One region of the Pseudomonas sp. SO81 genome, then DNA from elsewhere that is predicted to be linked to it. Evidence: predicted binding sites of a transcription regulator. Region 1 holds the regulator's gene; each other region holds the start of a gene.
The links. The regulator sigma-54, encoded in region 1, starts transcription at its own class of promoters, with help from an activator protein. The targets are predictions, from matches to a motif close to ANTGGCATNNANNTTGCTNT.
Positions count from the first base shown of each region.

Region 2: the regulator sigma-54 is predicted to act here: its motif matches at 3,311-3,330, upstream of glnK (P-II family nitrogen regulator).
Region 3: the regulator sigma-54 is predicted to act here: its motif matches at 4,676-4,695, upstream of flhA (flagellar biosynthesis protein FlhA).

Region 1 covers NZ_CP126126.1:1,733,788-1,740,389, reverse strand. Annotated here, with positions in the region: gene pmbA (metalloprotease PmbA) at 1-1,325, shown strand, start outside; gene OH686_RS08415 (HPr family phosphocarrier protein) at 1,380-1,652, opposite strand; gene rapZ (RNase adapter RapZ) at 1,661-2,518, opposite strand; gene ptsN (PTS IIA-like nitrogen regulatory protein PtsN) at 2,533-2,997, opposite strand; gene hpf (ribosome hibernation-promoting factor, HPF/YfiA family) at 3,011-3,319, opposite strand; gene OH686_RS08395 (RNA polymerase factor sigma-54) at 3,477-4,979, opposite strand; gene lptB (LPS export ABC transporter ATP-binding protein) at 5,121-5,846, opposite strand; gene lptA (lipopolysaccharide transport periplasmic protein LptA) at 5,846-6,391, opposite strand; gene lptC (LPS export ABC transporter periplasmic protein LptC) at 6,378-6,602, opposite strand, start outside.
Region 2 covers NZ_CP126126.1:2,883,228-2,889,829, reverse strand. Annotated here, with positions in the region: gene OH686_RS13450 (ammonium transporter AmtB) at 78-1,328, opposite strand; gene OH686_RS13445 (ammonium transporter) at 1,425-2,741, opposite strand; gene glnK (P-II family nitrogen regulator) at 2,777-3,115, opposite strand; gene OH686_RS13435 (accessory factor UbiK family protein) at 3,528-3,788, shown strand; gene OH686_RS13430 (YifB family Mg chelatase-like AAA ATPase) at 3,823-5,316, shown strand; gene OH686_RS13425 (gamma-glutamyl-gamma-aminobutyrate hydrolase family protein) at 5,366-6,166, opposite strand; gene OH686_RS13420 (LysR substrate-binding domain-containing protein) at 6,538-6,602, opposite strand, start outside.
Region 3 covers NZ_CP126126.1:575,801-582,402, forward strand. Annotated here, with positions in the region: gene fliA (RNA polymerase sigma factor FliA) at 1-226, opposite strand, end outside; gene fleN (flagellar synthesis regulator FleN) at 223-1,056, opposite strand; gene flhF (flagellar biosynthesis GTPase FlhF) at 1,153-2,478, opposite strand; gene flhA (flagellar biosynthesis protein FlhA) at 2,491-4,614, opposite strand; gene sodC (superoxide dismutase [Cu-Zn] SodC) at 4,787-5,308, shown strand; gene flhB (flagellar biosynthesis protein FlhB) at 5,313-6,449, opposite strand; gene fliR (flagellar biosynthetic protein FliR) at 6,462-6,602, opposite strand, start outside.

The sequences.
Region 1 (6,602 bases):
GCCCGCAGGCCCTGCCGGATCTGCAGGCGCAGGTCGAGCAGATCATCGCCGAGGCGCGCCGCCAGGGCGCCAGCGCCTGTGAGGTGGCGGTGTCGATGGAGCAGGGTCTGTCCACCACGGTGCGCCAGGGCGAGGTGGAGACGGTCGAGTTCAACCGCGACCAGGGCTTCGGCATCACCCTGTATGTCGGTCAGCGCAAGGGCTCGGCCAGCACCTCCGCCAGTGGCGAGGCGGCGATTCGCGAGACGGTGGCCGCGGCCCTGGCCATCGCCAAGCATGCCTCCGAGGACGATTGCGCCGGCCTCGCCGACGCCGCGCTGATGGCCCGCGAGCTGCCCGAGCTGGACCTCTACCATCCCTGGGCCATCGCGCCTGAACAGGCGGTGGAGCTGGCCCTGGCCTGCGAGGCGGCGGCGTTCGCCACCGACAAGCGCATCAGCAACGCCGACGGCACCAGCCTCAGTACTCACCAGGGCTGCCGGGTCTATGGCAACAGCCATGGCTTTATCGGCGGCTACGCCAGCACCCGCCACAGCCTGAGCTGCGTGATGATCGCCGAAGGCGACGGGCAGATGCAGCGCGACTACTGGTACGACGTCAATCGCCAGGGCGAGCTGCTGGCCGACCCGGCGAAGATCGGCCGCCTGGCCGCCGAGCGCAGCGTGGCGCGGCTCGGTGCGCGTCCCGTGCCGACCTGCGAGGTGCCGGTGCTGTTCGCGCCGGAGCTGGCCACCGGGCTGTTCGGCCACTTCCTCGCCGCCGTTTCCGGCGGCAACCTCTATCGCCACTCCTCGTTCCTCGAAGGCGCGCTGGGCCAGCGCCTGTTCCCCGAGTGGCTGAGCCTCGACGAGCGCCCGCACATTCCGCGCGCCATGGGCAGCGCCACCTTCGACGGCGACGGCCTGGCCACCTATGCCAAGCCCTTCGTCGCCGGTGGCGAGCTGGTGTCCTACATCCTCGGCACCTACTCCGGGCGCAAGCTGGGCATGCCGAGCACGGCCAACTCCGGCGGCGTGCACAACCTGTTCGTCAGCCATGGCAACGAGGATCAGCAGGCGCTGCTCAAGCGCATGGGACGCGGTCTGCTGGTCACCGAACTGATGGGGCAGGGCCTCAACCTGGTCACCGGCGACTACTCGCGCGGCGCCGCCGGTTTCTGGGTGGAGAACGGCGAGATCCAGTTCCCGGTGCAGGAAGTCACCATCGCCGGCAATCTGCGTGACATGTTCAGCCAGATAGTCGCGGTGGGTAGCGACCTGGAGCTGCGTGGCAACATCCGCACCGGCTCGGTGCTGATCGAGCGGATGACCGTCGCCGGCAGCTGAGCCCGCGCGGCTACGAAAAAGGGGCCCGAGGGCCCCTTTTTCATGCGTCGGCGTTTACTCGCCTTCGTCGAACTTGTTGTTGATCAGCTCGACCAGCGCGTCCAGCGCCTCGTCTTCACGCTCGCCTTCGCTGAACAGGTGCAGGTTGGTGCCCTTGCCGGCGGCCAGCATCATCACCGCCATGATGCTCTTGCCGTCCACCTGGCTCTCCGCCGAGCGGCCGACGCGGACCTGGCAGGGGAAGCCACTGGCCACGCCGACGAACTTGGCGGCGGCGCGGGCGTGTAGGCCGAGCTTGTTGATGATGGTGATTTCGCGGGTGGGCATTGCAATCCTTAGCCGAGGTCGCGGTGGCGGACCTGGACGTTCTTCAGTACGGGTTTCAGGGCTTCGCCCAGGCGGTTGGCCAGGTACACCGAGCGATGGTGGCCACCGGTGCAGCCGATGGCGATGGTCACGTAGGAGCGGTTGCTGGCGGCGAAGCGCGGCAGCCACTTGTGCAGGTAGGCCTGGATGTCCTGGTACATCTCCTCCACGTCCGGCTGCGCCGCCAGATACTCGGCTACCGGGGCCTCCAGGCCGGACATGTCGCGCAGGTCCGGCTTCCAGTAGGGGTTGGGCAGGCAGCGCACGTCGAATACCAGGTCGGCATCCACCGGCATGCCGCGCTTGAAACCGAACGATTCGACCAGGAAGGCGGTGCCCGGCTCCGGCTTGTTCAGCAGGCGCAGCTTGAGGGTGTCGCGCAACTGGTAGAGGTTCAGGTGGGTGGTGTCGATCTTCAGGTCGGCCAGGTCGATGATCGGTGCCAGCAGTTGCGCCTCGTCACGAATGGCCTCGGCCAGGGCGCGATCCTCGTTGGTCAGCGGGTGACGCCGCCGGGTCTCGGAGAAGCGCTTGAGCAGGGTGTCCTCGTCGGCATCGAGATACAGCACGTCGCACTGGATATGACGGCTGCGTACTTCGTCGAGCAGTTCGGGGAAGCGCTTGAGCTGGCTGGGCAGGTTGCGTGCGTCCACCGACACGGCGACCTGCGGGTGCAGCAGCTCGGTCTGCAGCAGGGCACGCTCGGCCAGATCCGGCAGCAGGCCGGCGGGCAGGTTGTCGATGCAGTAGAAGCCGTTGTCTTCCAGTACGTCGAGGGCGGTGCTCTTGCCCGAGCCGGAACGTCCGCTGACGATGATCAGACGCATGCCGCCTCCCGTGCTCAGTGGCCGCTCTGAACGTCGACCACGACCTGGTACAGGCTCTCGTTGCTCTGCGCCTGGCGCAGGCGCTCGCGCACCTCACTACGGTCGAGCATGCTGGCGATCTGGCGCAGCAGCTCCAGGTGCTCGTCGGTGGCCGCTTCCGGCACCAGCAGGACGAACAGCAGGTCTACCGGTGCACCGTCGATGGCGTCGAAGTCCACCACCGAGTCCAGGTGCAGCACGGCGCTGATCGGTGCGCTGCAGCCGGACAGGCGGCAGTGGGGAATGGCGATGCCATTACCGAAGCCGGTGGAGCCGAGCTTCTCGCGAGCGATCAGGTTTTCGAAGATGTCCTGGGCGTCCAGATCGGGGAGATCGCGGGCGACCAGGTTGGCAATCTGTTCGAGTACACGTTTCTTGCTGCCTCCCGGCACGTTCACCAGGGAACGTGCGGGAGTCAGGATGGTTTCGAGTCGGATCATCTGGGAGGGGCTGTCAGCGAGCCGTGGCGCCTTGCAGGCGACCCAGCTGCTTTTCCTTGTGCTTGATCAGTTGTCGGTCGAGTTTGTCGGTCAGCAGGTCGATGGCCGCATACATGTCTTCGTGTTCGGCGTTGGCGACGATTTCGCCGCCGGCAATGTGCAGGGTCGCTTCGATCTTCTGCTTCAGCTTCTCGACCTCCATGATGACCTGCACATTGGTGATCTTGTCGAAATGGCGTTCCAGCCGGCTCAACTTCTCGCCGACATAGTCACGCAGAGCGTCGGTCACATCCAGTTGATGTCCACTGATGTTGACTTGCATACCGCTTCTCCTTGTTGCCTGGTGTAAGAGACAGACTAGCTTGCCTGCCGCCGTAACACGTTGGCTGAAAGGGCTGGTGCACTGCGGGCCATGGTCCCCCCATGCAGGGTATCTGGCGCTCGGTACGGTGGTGCAGAAGCCTTCCGCTCAGGGCCGCTTACATCAGTCGCTTGCGTTCGCTGGATGGCGCTATGCCGAGCGATTCACGGTACTTGGCGACAGTGCGGCGGGCTACCTGAATGCCCTGTGCTTCCAGTAAACCAGCGATCTTGCTGTCGCTCAACGGCTTTTTCGCGTTTTCCGCGGCCACCAGTTTCTTGATGATGGCGCGGATCGCGGTGGACGAGCATTCACCGCCCTCGGAGGTGCTGACGTGGCTGGAGAAGAAGTACTTCAGCTCGTAGATGCCACGCGGGGTGTGCATGAATTTCTGCGTGGTGACACGCGAAATGGTCGACTCGTGCATGCCTACCGCCTCGGCGATATCGTGCAGGACCAGGGGCTTCATGGCCTCGTCGCCGTATTCGAGGAAGCCGCGCTGGTGCTCGACGATCTGCGTGGCCACCTTCATCAGCGTCTCGTTGCGGCTCTGCAGGCTCTTGATGAACCAGCGCGCCTCCTGCAGCTGATTGCGCATGAAGGTGTTATCGGCGCTGGAGTCGGCGCGTTTGACGAAGCCGGCGTATTGCGGGTTGACCCGCAGGCGCGGTACCGCTTCCTGGTTGAGTTCCACCAGCCAGCGTTCGTTGTGCTTGCGCACGATCACGTCCGGCACCACGTATTCCGGTTCGCTGGCCTCGATCTGCGAGCCCGGGCGCGGGTTGAGACTCTGGATCAGTTCGATGACCTGGCGCAGCTCGTCCTCTTTCAGCTTCATGCGGCGCATCAGCTGGCTGTAGTCGCGGCTGCCGAGCACGTCGAGGTGATCGCCGGCCAGGCGCTGTGCCTCGGCCAGCCAGGGCGTGCTGGCCGGCAGTTGGCGCAGCTGCAGGAGCAGGCACTCGCGCAGGTCGCGGGCGCCGATGCCGGCGGGCTCGAAATGCTGGATGCGGTGCAGGACGGCTTCGACCTCGTCGGCCTCGATCTCCAGTTCCGGATCGAAGGACTCGACGATCTCGTCGATGGATTCTTCCAGGTAGCCCTGGTTGTTGATGCAGTCGATGATGGTGACGCCGATCAGCTTGTCGGTATCGGACATCGGCACCAGGTTGAGCTGCCACAGCAGGTGGCTCTGCAGGCTTTCGCCGGCGGAGGTGCGGGTGGTGAAGTCCCACTCGTCGTCATCGTTGCTCGGCAGGCTGCTGGCGCTGGTTTGGTAGACGTCTTCCCAGGCGGTGTCGACCGGCAGCTCGCTGGGAATGCGGTCGTGCCATTCGCCGTCTTCGGCGCTCTCGTTGTTGTTTACCGCGACGGTACTGTCCTGGAAGCTCGAGCTGTCCTGCTGGGCAGGGCTGTTCTGCTCGGCGTTGTCGGCCATCGGGTCGGAGTTGTCGAAGTCTTCGCCTTCCTCCTGACGTTCCAACATGGGGTTGGATTCCAGGGCCTCCTGGATTTCCTGCTGCAGGTCCAGGGTGGAGAGCTGGAGGAGACGGATGGCCTGTTGCAGCTGCGGAGTCATCGTCAGCTGCTGGCCCATCTTGAGGACTAGCGACGGTTTCATGGTGTGGGGCTGGGTACCTTGTTCACTTGCCGGCGCGTGGCGCCATCCACTGCAAGGCGGCGAACCGCCCTAGGAAGCAAATTATATGCCTGACCTTGAATGATTCTAGCCCTTTGCGCAAGCCCCGCACGGGGCTCGGGCTCAGAGGCGGAACTCGTGGCCCAGGTAGACTTCCTTGACCAGCTGGTTGGCCAGAATGGTCTCGGCATCGCCCTCGGCGATCAGCTGGCCGTCGTTGACGATATAGGCGGTCTCGCAGATATCCAGGGTCTCGCGCACGTTGTGATCGGTGATCAGCACGCCGATGCCCTTGGCCTTGAGGTGATGGATGATCTGCTTGATATCGCCGACCGAGATCGGGTCCACACCGGCGAAGGGTTCGTCGAGCAGGATGAACTTCGGCTCGGTGGCCAGGGCGCGGGCGATCTCCACGCGGCGACGCTCGCCGCCGGACAGGCTCATGCCGAGACTGTCGCGGATGTGGTTGATGTGGAATTCCTGCAGCAGGGCTTCCAGCGCCTCCTGGCGGCCGGCGCGGTCGAGGTCCTTGCGGGTCTCGAGGATGGCCATGATGTTGTCGGTCACCGACAGCTTGCGGAAGATCGAGGCTTCCTGCGGCAGGTAGCCGATGCCGGAGCGGGCGCGACCATGCATGGGCTGGTGGCTGATGTCCTGGCTGTCGATCAGCACGCGGCCCTGATCGGCCTGGACCAGGCCGACGATCATGTAGAAGCAGGTGGTCTTGCCGGCGCCGTTGGGGCCGAGCAGGCCGACGATCTGGCCGCTGTCGATGGACAGGCTGACGTCGCGGACCACCTGGCGGCCCTTGTAGCTCTTGGCCAGGTGCTGGGCTTTGAGAGTCGCCATTACTGCGCCTGCTCCGGCTGGCCGTTCTTCTTGCGCGGCTGCAGGATCATGTCGATGCGCGGGCGCGGCGTGGAGACATCGCTGCCCGTGGCGCGGCCGGCGTTGACGATCTGGCGCTGGGTGTCGTAGACGATCTTCTCGCCTTCGAAGGTGTTGCCCTGCTGGATCACCTTGGCCTGGTCGATCAGTACGATGCGCTCGTTGCTCGCGTAGTACTGGATAGTCAGGCCATAGGCCTTGACGATGTCCTTGTCGACCGATGGCTTCTGCTCGTAGTAGGCCGGTTTGCCCACCGAGGTGAAGACTTCGATCTCGCCGTTGGCATCCTGAGTGATGGTCACGGTGTCGCCGGTGATCTTCATGGTGCCCTGGGTGATCACCACGCCGCCGCGATACACGGCTACACCTTGCTTGTCATCCAGTTCTGCGCTGTCTGCCTGGACCCGGATCGGTTGTTCGCGGTCGCTGGGCAGGGCCCAGGCGCTGGCGCTTCCGAGCGCGGCGCTCAGGCTGAGCAGTAGGGGGAAGGTTTTAACGAACCTCATGCTGGCCTCTTACGTTGGACAGCAAGTTGATCTTGCCGTCGTTCATGTACGCTTTCATTCCCTGTGCCGTGGTCACCCCATTGGCGGCCTCGATTCTAACGGCTTGCTGGGTCTGCGCATATTCCTCGTCGGGGAATACGGTGACCCGGCTGCTGGTGATCACGGTCGGGCGGTTCTTGGCATCGGTGCGGGCGATGCGCACGTTGTCGAT
Region 2 (6,602 bases), 1.1 Mb from region 1:
TTTCCAATCCGTCGATGGGCTCGCAGCGGGCAAAACGAAGGGCGCCGCAGCGCCCTTGGTTTGACCCGCGGCCGACGTCACTTGCGGGTGAACTCCGGATAGGCCTCCATGCCGCACTCGACGATGTCGACACCCTCGTATTCGTCTTCCTCGCTGACGCGCAGGCCCATCACCAGCTTGATCAGGCCCCACACCAGCAGGCTGGCGACGAACACCCAGGCGAAGATGCAGGCCGCGCCGAGCATCTGCACGCTGAGGCTGGCGCCGCTGTTGGTCAGCGGCACCACCAGCAGGCCCCAGATGCCGCTGGTGCCGTGCACCGAGATGGCGCCCACCGGATCGTCGATGCGCAGGCGCTCCAGCATGAGGATGCTGAACACCACCAGCACGCCGCCCACCGCGCCGATCAGCGCGGCCTGCACCGCGCTCGGCGTGGCCGGCTCAGCGGTGATCGACACCAGGCCGGCCAGCGCGCCGTTGAGGATCATGGTCAGGTCGGCCTTGCCGAACAGCACCCGCGCCACCACCAGCGCCGCCAGCAGGCCACCGGCCGCGGCCAGGTTGGTGTTGACGAAGACTGCGGCTACCACGTTGGCGTCGTCGATGCTGCTGACCTTGAGCTGCGAGCCACCGTTGAAACCGAACCAGCCGAACCAGAGGATCAGCGTGCCCAGCGTCGCCAGCGGCAGGTTGGCGCCGGGAATGGCGTTGATCTGCCCATGGCTGCCGTACTTGCCCTTGCGCGCGCCGAGCAGGATGACGCCGGCCAGGGCCGCCGAGGCGCCCGCCAGGTGGACGATGCCGGAGCCGGCGAAGTCCTTGAAGCCGAGTTGCTTGAGGAAGCCACCGCCCCAGGTCCAGTAACCCTCGATCGGGTAGATCAGGCCGCACATGACCACGGCGAAGGCAAGGAACGCCCACAGCTTCATGCGCTCGGCCACGGCGCCGGAGACGATCGACATGCAGGTGGCGGTGAACACCACCTGGAAGAAGAAGTCGGCGCGCTTGGCATAGCCCGGTGCGCCCTCACCGCCCGCCGCGACCAGATCCACCGCGTGCTCGTCGCCGATCAGAAAGCCGAAGTTGGGCAGCACACCGCCGTGGGCACCGCCATACATCAGGTAGTAGCCGACCAGCAGGTACATCACGCAGGCCAGGGCGTAGAGCACGATGTTCTTGGTGAGGATCTCGGCAGTGTTCTTGGCCCGTACCAGGCCGGATTCGAGCATGGCGAAGCCCGCTGCCATCCACATCACCAGGGCGCCACAGATCAGTAGGTAGAAAGTGTCCAGCGCATACTGCAGGGGAATCAGAGCCGTGCTTTCCATCGAGTACTCCGTTGTACTGGTTGCACAGTGCCGCGCCGCCGTTGGCGCGCAATGAAAAACGCCCGGCGGACCGGGCGTTTGGTATTGCTGAGGGGCTTACAGGTTGTAGCCGCGCTCGTTGTGCTCGGAGAGGTCGAGGCCGACGGTCTCTTGCTCCTCGGTCACGCGCAGGCCCATCACCAGGTCCAGCACCTTGAGGATCACGAAGGTGACGATGGCGGTGTAGACCACGGTGAAGGCGACACCCTTGAACTGGACGAACAGCTGGGCGCCGATGTCTTCCACGGTGCCGAAGCCACCCAGGGCCGGCGCGGCGAACACGCCGGTCAGCAGGGCGCCGACGATACCGCCGATGCCGTGTACGCCGAAGGCGTCCAGGGAGTCGTCGTAGCCCAGCTTGCGCTTCAGGCTGGTGGCGCAGAAGAAGCAGATCACGCCGGCGGACAGACCGATGACGATGGCACCCATCGGGCCGGCGGTGCCGGCGGCCGGAGTGATGGCGACCAGGCCGGCGACCACGCCGGAGGCGATGCCCAGGGCGCTCGGCTTACCGTGCGTGATCCACTCGGCGAACATCCAGCCCAGGGCGGCGGCGGCGGTGGCGATCTGGGTCACCAGCATGGCCATGCCGGCGGTGCCGTTGGCGGCGATGGCCGAACCGGCGTTGAAGCCGAACCAGCCGACCCACAGCATGGCGGCGCCGACCAGGGTGTAGCCCAGGTTGTGCGGAGCCATGGCGGTGGTCGGGAAGCCCTTGCGCTTGCCCAATACCAGGCAGGCCACCAGACCGGCGATACCGGCGTTGATGTGCACCACGGTGCCGCCGGCGAAGTCCAGCACGCCCCAGTCCCACATCAGGCCGCCGTTACCGGACCAGACCATGTGTGCGATCGGTGCGTAGACCAGGGTGAACCACACGCCCATGAAGATCAGCATGGCGGAGAACTTCATGCGCTCGGCGAAGGCGCCGACGATCAGGGCCGGAGTGATGATGGCGAAGGTCATCTGGAAGAAGATGAACACGCTTTCCGGGAAGGCACCGATCAGGCTGCTGGTGTTCAGGCCGCTGAGGAAGGCTTTGGACAGGCCGCCGACGAAGGAGTTGAGGTTGACGACCCCTTGCTCCATGCCGGTGGTGTCGAACGCGATGCTGTAGCCGTAGATCACCCAGAGGATGCTGATCAGGCCGGTGATGGCGAAGCACTGCATCATCACCGAGAGCACGTTCTTCGAACGCACCATGCCGGCGTAGAACAGCGCCAGGCCCGGGATGGTCATGAGCAGCACCAGCAGGCTGGCAGTCATCATCCAGGCGGTGTCGCCGGAGTTGAGTACGACCTCGTCAGCCATGGCCAGGCCAGGGGTTACGAGGGACAAAAGGGCTCCTAGCCCTGCGATCTTACGCAGAGTCATGTGTTTTTCTCCTGGGGCGTGTTGGGTTCTGAGGCTTAAACTGCGTCGGTGCCGGTTTCGCCGGTACGGATGCGGATGGCCTGTTCCAGATTGACGACGAAGATCTTGCCGTCACCGATCTTGCCGGTGTTGGCCGCCTTGGTGATCGCCTCGATGACCCGGTCCAGCTGGTCGTCGGCGATGGCCACGTCGATCTTCACCTTGGGCAGGAAATCGACCACGTATTCCGCGCCGCGATACAGCTCGGTGTGGCCCTTCTGCCGACCGAAGCCTTTGACTTCGGTCACGGTGATGCCCTGCACGCCGATCTCCGACAGTGACTCGCGCACGTCGTCCAGCTTGAACGGCTTGATGATGGCAGTGACTAGCTTCATGAAACTTTCTCCCGTTTTGATGGACTCGCCCCAGGAAAACGAACCCGGCTCAAGTCTAAGCGCAGTGTCTGGCTTTTGAAACGCATCGCCCGCCCGTAGCCAGCCGATTCGATGCCCACCAACCGCCTCCGGTGAGGCACTCCCCCGCCTCATCCTGCACACCGGAACTGCATCGGTGCACGCGTCATGGGGTGTTAAGCAGAAAGCTTGCCAGCTATGCCAAAAGGCCACTTTTTCATGCAGTTAGTGCCGCGCTGCGGTGATTGGAGGAAATTGACTGGCAGGTCATTGCACAGCATTGGTGCGCTACAGCTCCCGGTGATGATCAAAAATCGTGCACTGGCCATCCAACCCTGGCCGGCGCGGGCTGCGTGCTACACTGCCGGCCGTTTGCTCACGGAATAAACCGCCCATGCTGCCGCCCAAAGCCATTCTCGATACCCTCGCCAGCCATGCCTCGCGCCTGTTAAGCGGTGAGAGTCCACTGCCGCGCAGCGAGTTCGAAGCGCAGTTCAAGGCCCTGCTGCAGAGCGCCTTCAGCAAGCTGGATCTGGTCAGCCGCGAAGAATTCGACAGCCAGATGGCCGTGCTGGCTCGCACCCGCGCCCGCCTGGAGGCACTGGAAGCCAAGCTGGCGGAGCTGGAAGCCCAACAGAAACCACCCGCCGAGTAAGCCCATCGGCGGGCATGCGATCAAGGAGTGATCCATGTCCCTGGCCATCGTCCACAGCCGCGCCCAGGTCGGCGTCGAAGCCCCGCCTGTCACTGTCGAGGCGCACCTGGCCAACGGCCTGCCGAGCATGGCCCTGGTCGGCCTGCCGGAAGCCGCGGTCAAGGAAAGCAAGGACCGCGTGCGCAGCGCCATCCAGAACTCCGGCTTCGAATTCCCCGCGCGGCGCATCACCCTCAACCTCGCCCCTGCCGACCTGCCCAAGGATGGTGGCCGCTTCGACCTGGCCATCGCCCTCGGCGTGCTGGCCGCCAGCGGCCAGGTACCGGTGGACAGCCTGGCCGAGCTGGAATGCCTCGGCGAACTGGCGCTATCCGGCGCCCTGCGGCCGGTACAGGGCGTGCTGCCGGCGGCCCTGGCTGCCCGCGCCGCCGGACGCACCCTGGTGGTGCCCAGCGCCAATGCCGAAGAGGCCTGCCTGGCTTCCGGCCTGAAGGTGCTGGCCGTCGACCATCTGCTGCAGATCGCCGCCCACCTCAACGGCCATACGCCGCTGGCGCCGCACCAGGCCAACGGCCTGCTGCGCGAGGTGCCGGCCTATCCGGACCTGGCCGAAGTGCAGGGCCAGTTGGCGGCCAAGCGCGCCCTGCTGATCGCCGCCAGCGGCGGCCACAATCTGTTGTTCAGCGGGCCGCCCGGCACCGGCAAGACCTTGCTCGCCAGTCGCCTGCCCGGCCTGCTCCCTCCGCTGTCCGAGGAAGAGGCGCTGGAAGTGGCCGCCATCCACTCGGTGGCCAGCCTGGCGCCGCTGTCGGCCTGGCCGCAGCGTCCGTTCAGGCAACCGCACCACTCGGCTTCCGGACCGGCGCTGGTGGGGGGTGGCAGTCGCCCGCAACCCGGGGAAATCACCCTGGCCCATCAGGGCGTGCTGTTCCTTGATGAATTGCCGGAGTTCGACAGAAAGGTATTGGAAGTTTTGCGCGAGCCGCTGGAGAGCGGGCAGATCGTTATCGCCCGGGCCCGCGACAAGGTGCGTTTCCCCGCCCGCTTTCAGCTGGTGGCGGCGATGAACCCCTGCCCCTGCGGTTACCTGGGCGACCCCTGCGGGCGTTGCCGCTGCTCGCCGGACCAGGTGCAGCGCTACCGCGCCAAGCTTTCCGGGCCGCTGCTTGACCGCATCGACCTGCACCTCACCGTCGCGCGCGAGAGCACCAGCCTGCAGGCGCCGGCGCAACCGGGCGAAGACAGCGCCAGCGTCGCCGGCCGGGTCGCCCAGGCACGGCAACGGCAGCTCAGGCGTCAGGGCTGCGCCAACGCCTTTCTCGACCTGCCCGGCCTGCGCCGGCATTGCCCGCTGGCCGAGCAGGATCAGCACTGGCTGGAGCAGGCCTGCGAACGCCTCAACCTGTCGCTGCGCGCCGCCCACCGCCTGCTCAAGGTGGCGCGTACCCTGGCCGACCTGGAGCAGGTCGAGCAGATCGCCCGCGCCCACCTGGCCGAAGCCCTGCAGTACCGGCCGGTCCAGGCCTGAATGAAAAAGCCCGGCACAGGCCGGGCTTCTGGTTAGGCGATGCGGAGAATCAGGCGGCGCTCGACCAGCTGCGCGTCTGGCGCTGGCGACAGGCTTCGCCGAAGGCCTCGAAGATCTTCACCGAATCCGGGTTCTGCGCGGCCTGCCATTCCGGGTGCCACTGCACGGCGAACAGGAAGGGCGACAGGCTCGGCGCATGGAAGGCCTCGACCAGGCCGTCCTCGGCGTGGGCCAGCGGCTCCAGGCCCTTGCCCAGGGTCTTCACGCCCTGACCATGCAGGGAGTTGACGCCGATCTCCTCACCACCCAGCACCTTGGCCAGCCAGCTGCCGGACTCGATGCGCACCTTGTGCGCCTCCGCGTACTGCACGGCCACCGGGTCGTCGGTGTTCTCGCGATGGTCGTTGAAGCCCGGCTCGGCGTAGAGCTTCTGGTACATGTCGCCGCCCAGGGCTACGTTGATTTCCTGCATGCCGCGGCAGATGCCGAAGATCGGCAGGCCGCGGGCGATGGCGGCCTTGATCAGCGGCAGGTCGAACAGGTCGCGGTCACGATCCTGGCTCTTCTCCGGGGTGAGGTTCTCCTGGCCGTAGAGGGTCGGATCGATGTTCGAGCCGGCGCCGGTGAGGTACACCCCGTCGGCCATGTCGAGGTACTGCTCGAGGTCTTCGGTACCGCAGCAGGTGGGCACCAGCACAGGCACGCAGCTGGCGATCTCCACCAGCGGCACGATGTATTTGTGGGTCATCACCTGATAGTCGTGGCCCTTGCGCTCCTGGGCGCCCATGGACATCAACACGACGGGTTTACGTTTGGCAGAAGTGGTCTTTGCGCTGTTGTTGTTGGACATACGTCACCTTGGGGCAGGTCGGCCTGCCGTTGCTGTGCAGGTGGGTCGGGAGATCGACGCGCTACCTGTTTGGCACGGTTCCGTCTGTCGGCGGCGTAGCTGGGCCTCGCCTGGAGGCATGGGAATGGGAGGTAACGAACCTTCCGCGACGGCCGCATAACAGACGAACCGCCAGCACAGTCTCTCCAGGCCCGTAAAATATGTCAAACAAATCTTATCTAGAACGTTTAAGAATCAGATCGGCATATCGGCCAGAAAGCGCCATTATTCGGCGCATAAGGCCATGAGCGCTCCTCGCCACGCCCCGTAGAAGTCCATTATTTTTTACGCAACCCGATTGAAATCCTGCAAGGCCACGGGCCCAGGCGGCATCAGGCCTTGATCCACTGCACCGGGGGCAGGCGCATCTGCGCCACCTCGCCGAGGAGGAAATCGC
Region 3 (6,602 bases), 1.2 Mb from region 1:
AGGTTTCGAAGCTGGCGCCCTTGCTGCCGTCGTATTTTTTCGAAGCTTCCAGTAGACCGATCATGCCCGCCTGGATCAGGTCGTCGACCTGCACACTGGCCGGCAAGCGTGCCAGCAGGTGATAGGCGATGCGCTTGACCAGGGGCGCGTAGCGCTCGATCAATTGGTGCTGGGAATCCTGCGCCTGCGCCTTGTTGTACATGCGTAGTCCACTGGCTGCTGTCATACGGCCGTACCCGCGATCGGTTGCTGCACCAGACGCTCGACGAAGAACTCCAGATGGCCGCGCGGGTTGGCCGGCAGCGGCCAGGTGTCGACTTTCTGGGCGATCGCCTTGAACGCCAGTGCGCATTTCGAGCGCGGGAAGGCTTCGTATACCGCGCGCTGCTTCTGCACGGCCTTGCGTACGGACTCGTCATAGGGCACTGCCCCGACGTATTGCAAAGCCACATCGAGAAAACGGTCGGTTACCTTGGTCAGCTTAGCAAACAGATTGCGCCCTTCCTGCGGCGTATGGGCCATGTTGGCCAGCACGCGGAAGCGGCTCATGCCGTAGTCGCGATTGAGCAGCTTGATCAGCGCATAGGCGTCGGTGATCGAAGTCGGCTCGTCGCAGACCACCACGATGACTTCCTGCGCCGCGCGCACGAAGCTGACCACGCCGTCGCCGATGCCGGCGGCGGTGTCGATGACTAGGACATCGAGGTTGTCGCTGATGTCGCTGAAGGCCTGGATCAGGCCGGCATGCTGCACCGGCGACAACTGCACCATGCTCTGCGTGCCCGAGGCGGCCGGCACGATGCGCACGCCGCCGGGACCCTGGATCAGCACATCTTTGAGATCGCACTCGCCGGCGATCACGTCGGCCAGGGTGCGCTTGGCGGTCAGGCCGAGCAGGACGTCGACGTTGGCCAGGCCCAGGTCGGCGTCCATCAGCATGACCCGGCGACCGAGGTCGGCCAGCGCCAGCGACAGATTCACCGACACATTGGTCTTGCCGACACCGCCCTTGCCGCCTGTGACTGCGATCACCTGTACGGGATGCATACTACCCATGTTCTTCTCTTACCTTGACTTGCCTGGACTGGGCTGGTCGGGCAACCACACCGACCCTTTCCTAACACTAGAACGCCTTGCACGCTGCCGCCTGCCTTATCCCACGCGGCGCGCCGGGTGGTGGTACAGGCCGGCGAACATATCCGCCATGGCCTCCTCGCTTGGATCTTCGGCGGTCTGCAGGCTCACGGCGCGACTCACCAGCTGATGGCTGCGCGGCACCTGCAGATCGTCCGGAATCTTCGGCCCATCTGCCAGATAGGCTACCGGTAGATGCTGGCTGATAGCCAGCCCCAGAACTTCACCCAGGTTGGCGGCTTCATCGACCTTGCTCAGGATGCACCCGGCCAGGCCGCACTGCTTGTAGCTGTGATAGGCGGCCTTGAGCACCTGAGCCTGGCTGGTAGCGGCCAGCACCAGATAGTTTTTCGATTTGACCCCACGCGCGGCCAGACTCTCCAACTGCAGACGCAGAGCCGGATCATTGCCTGGCAGGCCGGCGGTATCGATCAGCACCACTTTCTTGCGCGCCAGCGGGGCCAGGGCCTGAACCAGGGACTGGCCCGGGTCGACCTGGGTCACCGGTACGTTGAGGATGCGACCGAGGGTCTTGATCTGCTCCTGGGCGCCGATGCGGAAGCTGTCCATGCTGACCAGGGCGATGCTCTGCGGGCCGTATTTCAGCACGTAGCGCGCCGCCATCTTGGCCAGGGTGGTGGTCTTGCCCATGCCGGCCGGGCCGACCAGGGCGATCACACCGCCCTCTTCCAGCGGCTCCACTTCGGGCGTCTTGATCGCATGAGCCAGGTGGGCCAGCAGCATGCGCCAGGCCTGACGCGGCTCGGCGACTTTGGCCACGCGCTCCAGCAGGGCCTTGGACAGCTCGGCGGACAGGCCCATGCGCTGCAGGCGGCGCCACAGGTTGGCCTGTTGCGGCTTGCGATTCTGCAGCTGGCCCCAGGCGATGGAGCCCAGCTGTACTTCGATCAGCTCGCGCAGGCCGTGCAGCTCGAAGCGCATGGCATCCAGGGCGCGCTGATCCACCGCAGCGGCAGCCGGCTTGATTGCGGGCTGTGCGGCGGCCACCGGGCGCTGAGCCTTGACGGCGGTGGCCGGCAGCTCCGGGGCGACCAGCGATTCGTTGGCGAACAGCTGGCGGTCCTTGCGCTCGTCGGCCACGGCGCGAATGGTCAGCTCGGCCTGGGCATTGGCGATCTTCGCCTGAGTCTTGCGCAGCTCGGCTTCCAGCGCCGGGTTGGCCTGACGTGCCGGAGCGGTCGGCTGGTAGTCCAGGGCAGCGGTCAGCTCCACGCCACCGGCCACACGGCGATTGCCGATGATGGAGGCATCGGCGCCCAGCTCATCACGCACCAGTTTCATGGCGGTACGCATATCGGCGGCGAAGAAGCGTTTGACTTGCATGGCTTAGAACCCTCAGTTCTGGCCGACCGTAGCAACGATCGTGACCTGCTTGTTATCCGGTATTTCTTGGTAGGCCAGTACGTGCATGGCCGGTACGGCGAGCCGCGCGAATCGCGAGAGCATCGCCCGGACCGGACCGGCTACCAGCAGGATCACCGGTTTGCCGAGCATTTCCTGGCGCTGCGCCGCTTCCACCAGGGAGCGTTGCAGCTTCTCGGCCATGCCGGGCTCGAGGAGGATGCCATCCTCGGAGCCCTGACCGGCCTTCTGCAGGCTATTGAGCAATAACTGTTCCAACCTGGGTTCTAGAGTGATCACAGGCAGCTCCGGCTCTAGTCCCACAATGCTTTGCACGATTGCGCGGGAAAGCGCGACGCGAACCGCGGCCACCATCGCGGCGGGATCTTGACTCTTGCCGGCCACGTTGGAGATGGCCTCGGCGATGCTGCGGATGTCGCGCACCGGCACCTGCTCCTGCAGCAGGGTCTGCAGTACTTTGAGCAGGGTCGACAGCGAGACCATGCCCGGCACCAGCTCCTCGGCCAGCTTCGGCGAGCTCTTGGCCAGCAGCTGCATCAATTGCTGGACCTCTTCGTGGCCGAGCAGTTCATGGGCATGCTTGTGCAGCACCTGGTTGAGGTGGGTGGCGACCACGGTGCTGGCGTCCACCACCGTGTAGCCGAGCGACTGCGCCTGGTCGCGCTGGGTCGGGTCGATCCACACCGCTTCCAGGCCGAACGCCGGATCCTTGGCGGCGATACCGTTGAGGGTGCCGAACACCTGGCCGGGGTTGATCGCCAGCTCGCGCTCCGGATACACCTCGGCCTCGGCCACGCTGACGCCCATCAGGGTCAAACGGTAGGCGTTGGGCAACAAGTCAAGATTGTCGCGGATATGCACGGATGGCATCAGGAAGCCCATTTCCTGGGACAGCTTCTTGCGCACGCCCTTGATCCGCGCCAGCAGCTGGCCACCCTGGTTGCGGTCGACCAGCGGAATCAGGCGGTAACCCACTTCCAGGCCGACCATGTCCACCGGGGTCACGTCGTCCCAGCCCAGCTCCTTGACCTCCTGGGCCTTCTGCGCCGGCAGCAGCTCCTGCTGGCGCTGGACTTCCTTGACCGCGTCCTCCTTGGTCTTGCGCTGCTTGTGCGCGATCCAGTAGGCCGCACCGGCGGCCACCAGGCCGAGGCTGATGAAGGAAAAGTGCGGCATGCCCGGTACCAGGCCCATGGCGATCATGATCGCCGACGACACGGCCAAAGCCTTGGGCGAGGCGAACATCTGCCGGCTGACCTGGGCGCCCATGTCTTCCGAGGTCGAAACGCGGGTCACCATGATCGCGGCGGCGGTGGACAGCAGCAGAGACGGGATCTGCGCCACCAGGCCGTCACCGATGGTCAGCAGGGTGTAGATGCGCCCGGCCTCGGCAAAAGCCAGGTCGTGCTGCAGCACACCGATGGCCATGCCACCGATCAGGTTGATGAAGAGGATCAGCAGGCCGGCGACGGCATCGCCACGAACGAACTTCGAGGCACCGTCCATCGAACCGTAGAAGTCGGCCTCCTGGGCCACCTCGACGCGGCGCTTCTTGGCCTCGGCCTGGTCGATCAGGCCGGCGTTGAGGTCGGCGTCGATGGCCATCTGCTTGCCGGGCATGGCATCGAGGGTGAAACGTGCGCTCACCTCGGAGATGCGCCCGGCGCCCTTGGTGACCACCACGAAGTTGATGATCATCAAGATGGCGAACACCACGGCACCGACCACGTAGTTGCCGCCAATTACCACCTCGCCGAAGGCCTGGATCACCTTGCCCGCGGCATCGTGGCCCTCCTGGCCGTGCAACAGCACCACCCGCGTGGAGGCGACGTTCAGCGCCAGGCGCAACAGGGTCGCGGCCAGCAGCACCGTGGGGAATACGGCGAAGTCCAGCGGCCGCAGGGAGTAGATGGCCACCAGCAGAACCACGATGGACAGGGCGATGCTGAAGGTGAACAGCACGTCGAGCAGGAACGGCGGAATCGGCAGCATGACCATGGCGAGCATGACCAGCAGCAGCAGCGGAATGCCCAGATTGCCGTGGCGCAACCCCGCCAGGTTGCTGCGTACATCACCGATGAGTTGCGCCCGATCCACTGCCACTTGATTACCCCAGCCAGTTCAATCTTTTGACGCGAAGAAGCGCCGTGGCGAGGTTAGAGCAAGAAGTCGGCCAGTTTCCTCAAGGCCTTGAAACGCAACGTATTCGAGGGAAACCCGGGGCGTAGGTCATGGGTCACATGCAGTTCAGACATCCGAGGAAGAACCCATGAAAAAGTGCCTTATCGCCGCCCTGCTCGGCTTAACCAGCGTGGCCCAGGCCGCACCGCTGACGGTCCAGCTCAATGCCGTGGACGCCAATGGCGTCGGCCAGCCGCTCGGCACCGTCAAGGTCGAACAGAGTCTCTACGGCCTGGTGTTCAGCCCTGCCCTTTCGGGCCTTGAGCCTGGCCTGCACGGCTTCCACCTGCATGCCAAACCGGACTGCAAACCCGCCGAGAAGGACGGCCAGGCCTCCGCCGCCGAGGCGGCGGGCGGCCACTGGGACCCGGACGGCAGCGCGCGTCACGGCAGCCCCTGGGAGGACGACGCCCACCGCGGCGACCTGCCGCCGCTGTATGTGGACGCCAGCGGCAAGGCCGGGCAGCCGGTACTGGCGCCACGTCTGAAGAGCCTGGACGAGCTCAAGGGCCATGCCCTGATGATCCACGCCGGAGGCGACAACCATGCCGACCATCCCAAGCCACTGGGTGGTGGCGGCGCACGGGTGGCCTGTGGCGTGATCGAGTGACACGTCACTCGTCGCGACGTAGGTCCGGCGGGATGGGCAGATTCGACAGCGGCGCCGGACGCTTGCCCTTGCCGGAGCGGAACTGCTTGAGCTGGTAGACGTAGGCCAGTACCTGAGCCACCGCCAGGTACAGGCCCGCGGGGATCTCCTGGTCCACTTCGGTGGAGTAGAACACCGCCCGCGCCAGGGCCGGCGATTCGAGCAGGGTAACCTTGTGCTCCTGGGCAATCTCGCGAATCTTCAGCGCCAGGAAGTCGCCACCCTTGGCCAGCAGCATCGGCGCATTGCCCTTGGCCGGGTCGTACTTCAGCGCCACGGCGAAGTGGGTCGGGTTGGTGATCACCACGTCGGCCTCGGGCACCTGCTGCATCATCCGCCGCTCGGCCATCTGCCGCTGCAACTGGCGGATCTTCGACTTGACCTCGGGCTTGCCCTCGCTGTCCTTGTATTCGTCGCGGACCTCCTGCTTGGTCATCATCAGCTTCTGCTTGGTGTCCCAGAGCTGGAACGGCACGTCCACGGCGGCAATCAGGATCAGCCCGCAGGCCATCCACAGCAGACTCCAGCCGGTCACCTGCATGGCATGCAGGATCGCCGACTCGACCGACTCGTTGGCGATGGCCAGCAGGTCGTCCTGGTCCGACTTGAGCACCGCCAGGGCCACCATCAGGATGATCACGAACTTGGCCAGGGCCTTGAGCAGCTCCACCAGGGCCTTGGTGGAGAACATGCGCTTGAGCCCTTCCAGTGGGTTCATCCGGCTGAACTTGGGCTGCAGCGCCTCGGCGGAGAACAGCCAGCCGCCCAGGGCAACGGGGCCGACGATGGAAGCGATGAGCATGACCACGAAGAACGGCTGCAGGGCCAGCAGCGCCTCCATACCAGTGGCCAGCAGATAGCGAGCCATGGAACCGTCATCCAGCAGTACCTCGCGCGGCAGGGAGAAGTTGCCGCGCATCATGTCCAGCATCGACTGGCCCATGTCGGCGCCATAGATCAACAGCGCTGCGGCGCCGCCGAAAGTCACCGCCAGGGTACTGAGCTCCTTGGAGCGGGCTATCTGGCCTTTCTTGCGCGCCTCTTCCAGGCGCTTACTGGTGGGTTCCTCGCTCTTGTCCGCGCCGCTTTCGCTCTCAGCCATCGCAGAGCCTCCTCAGCGCACGCGCGCGACTTCGCGCAGTTGTTGCAGGGCCTCGCTGGTAAACACCTGGAAATGCGCGAGGAAGTCGGAGATACCCAGCCAGAAGATGAACAGGCCGAGTACCAGGGTGAGCGGGAAGCCGATGGAGAAGAT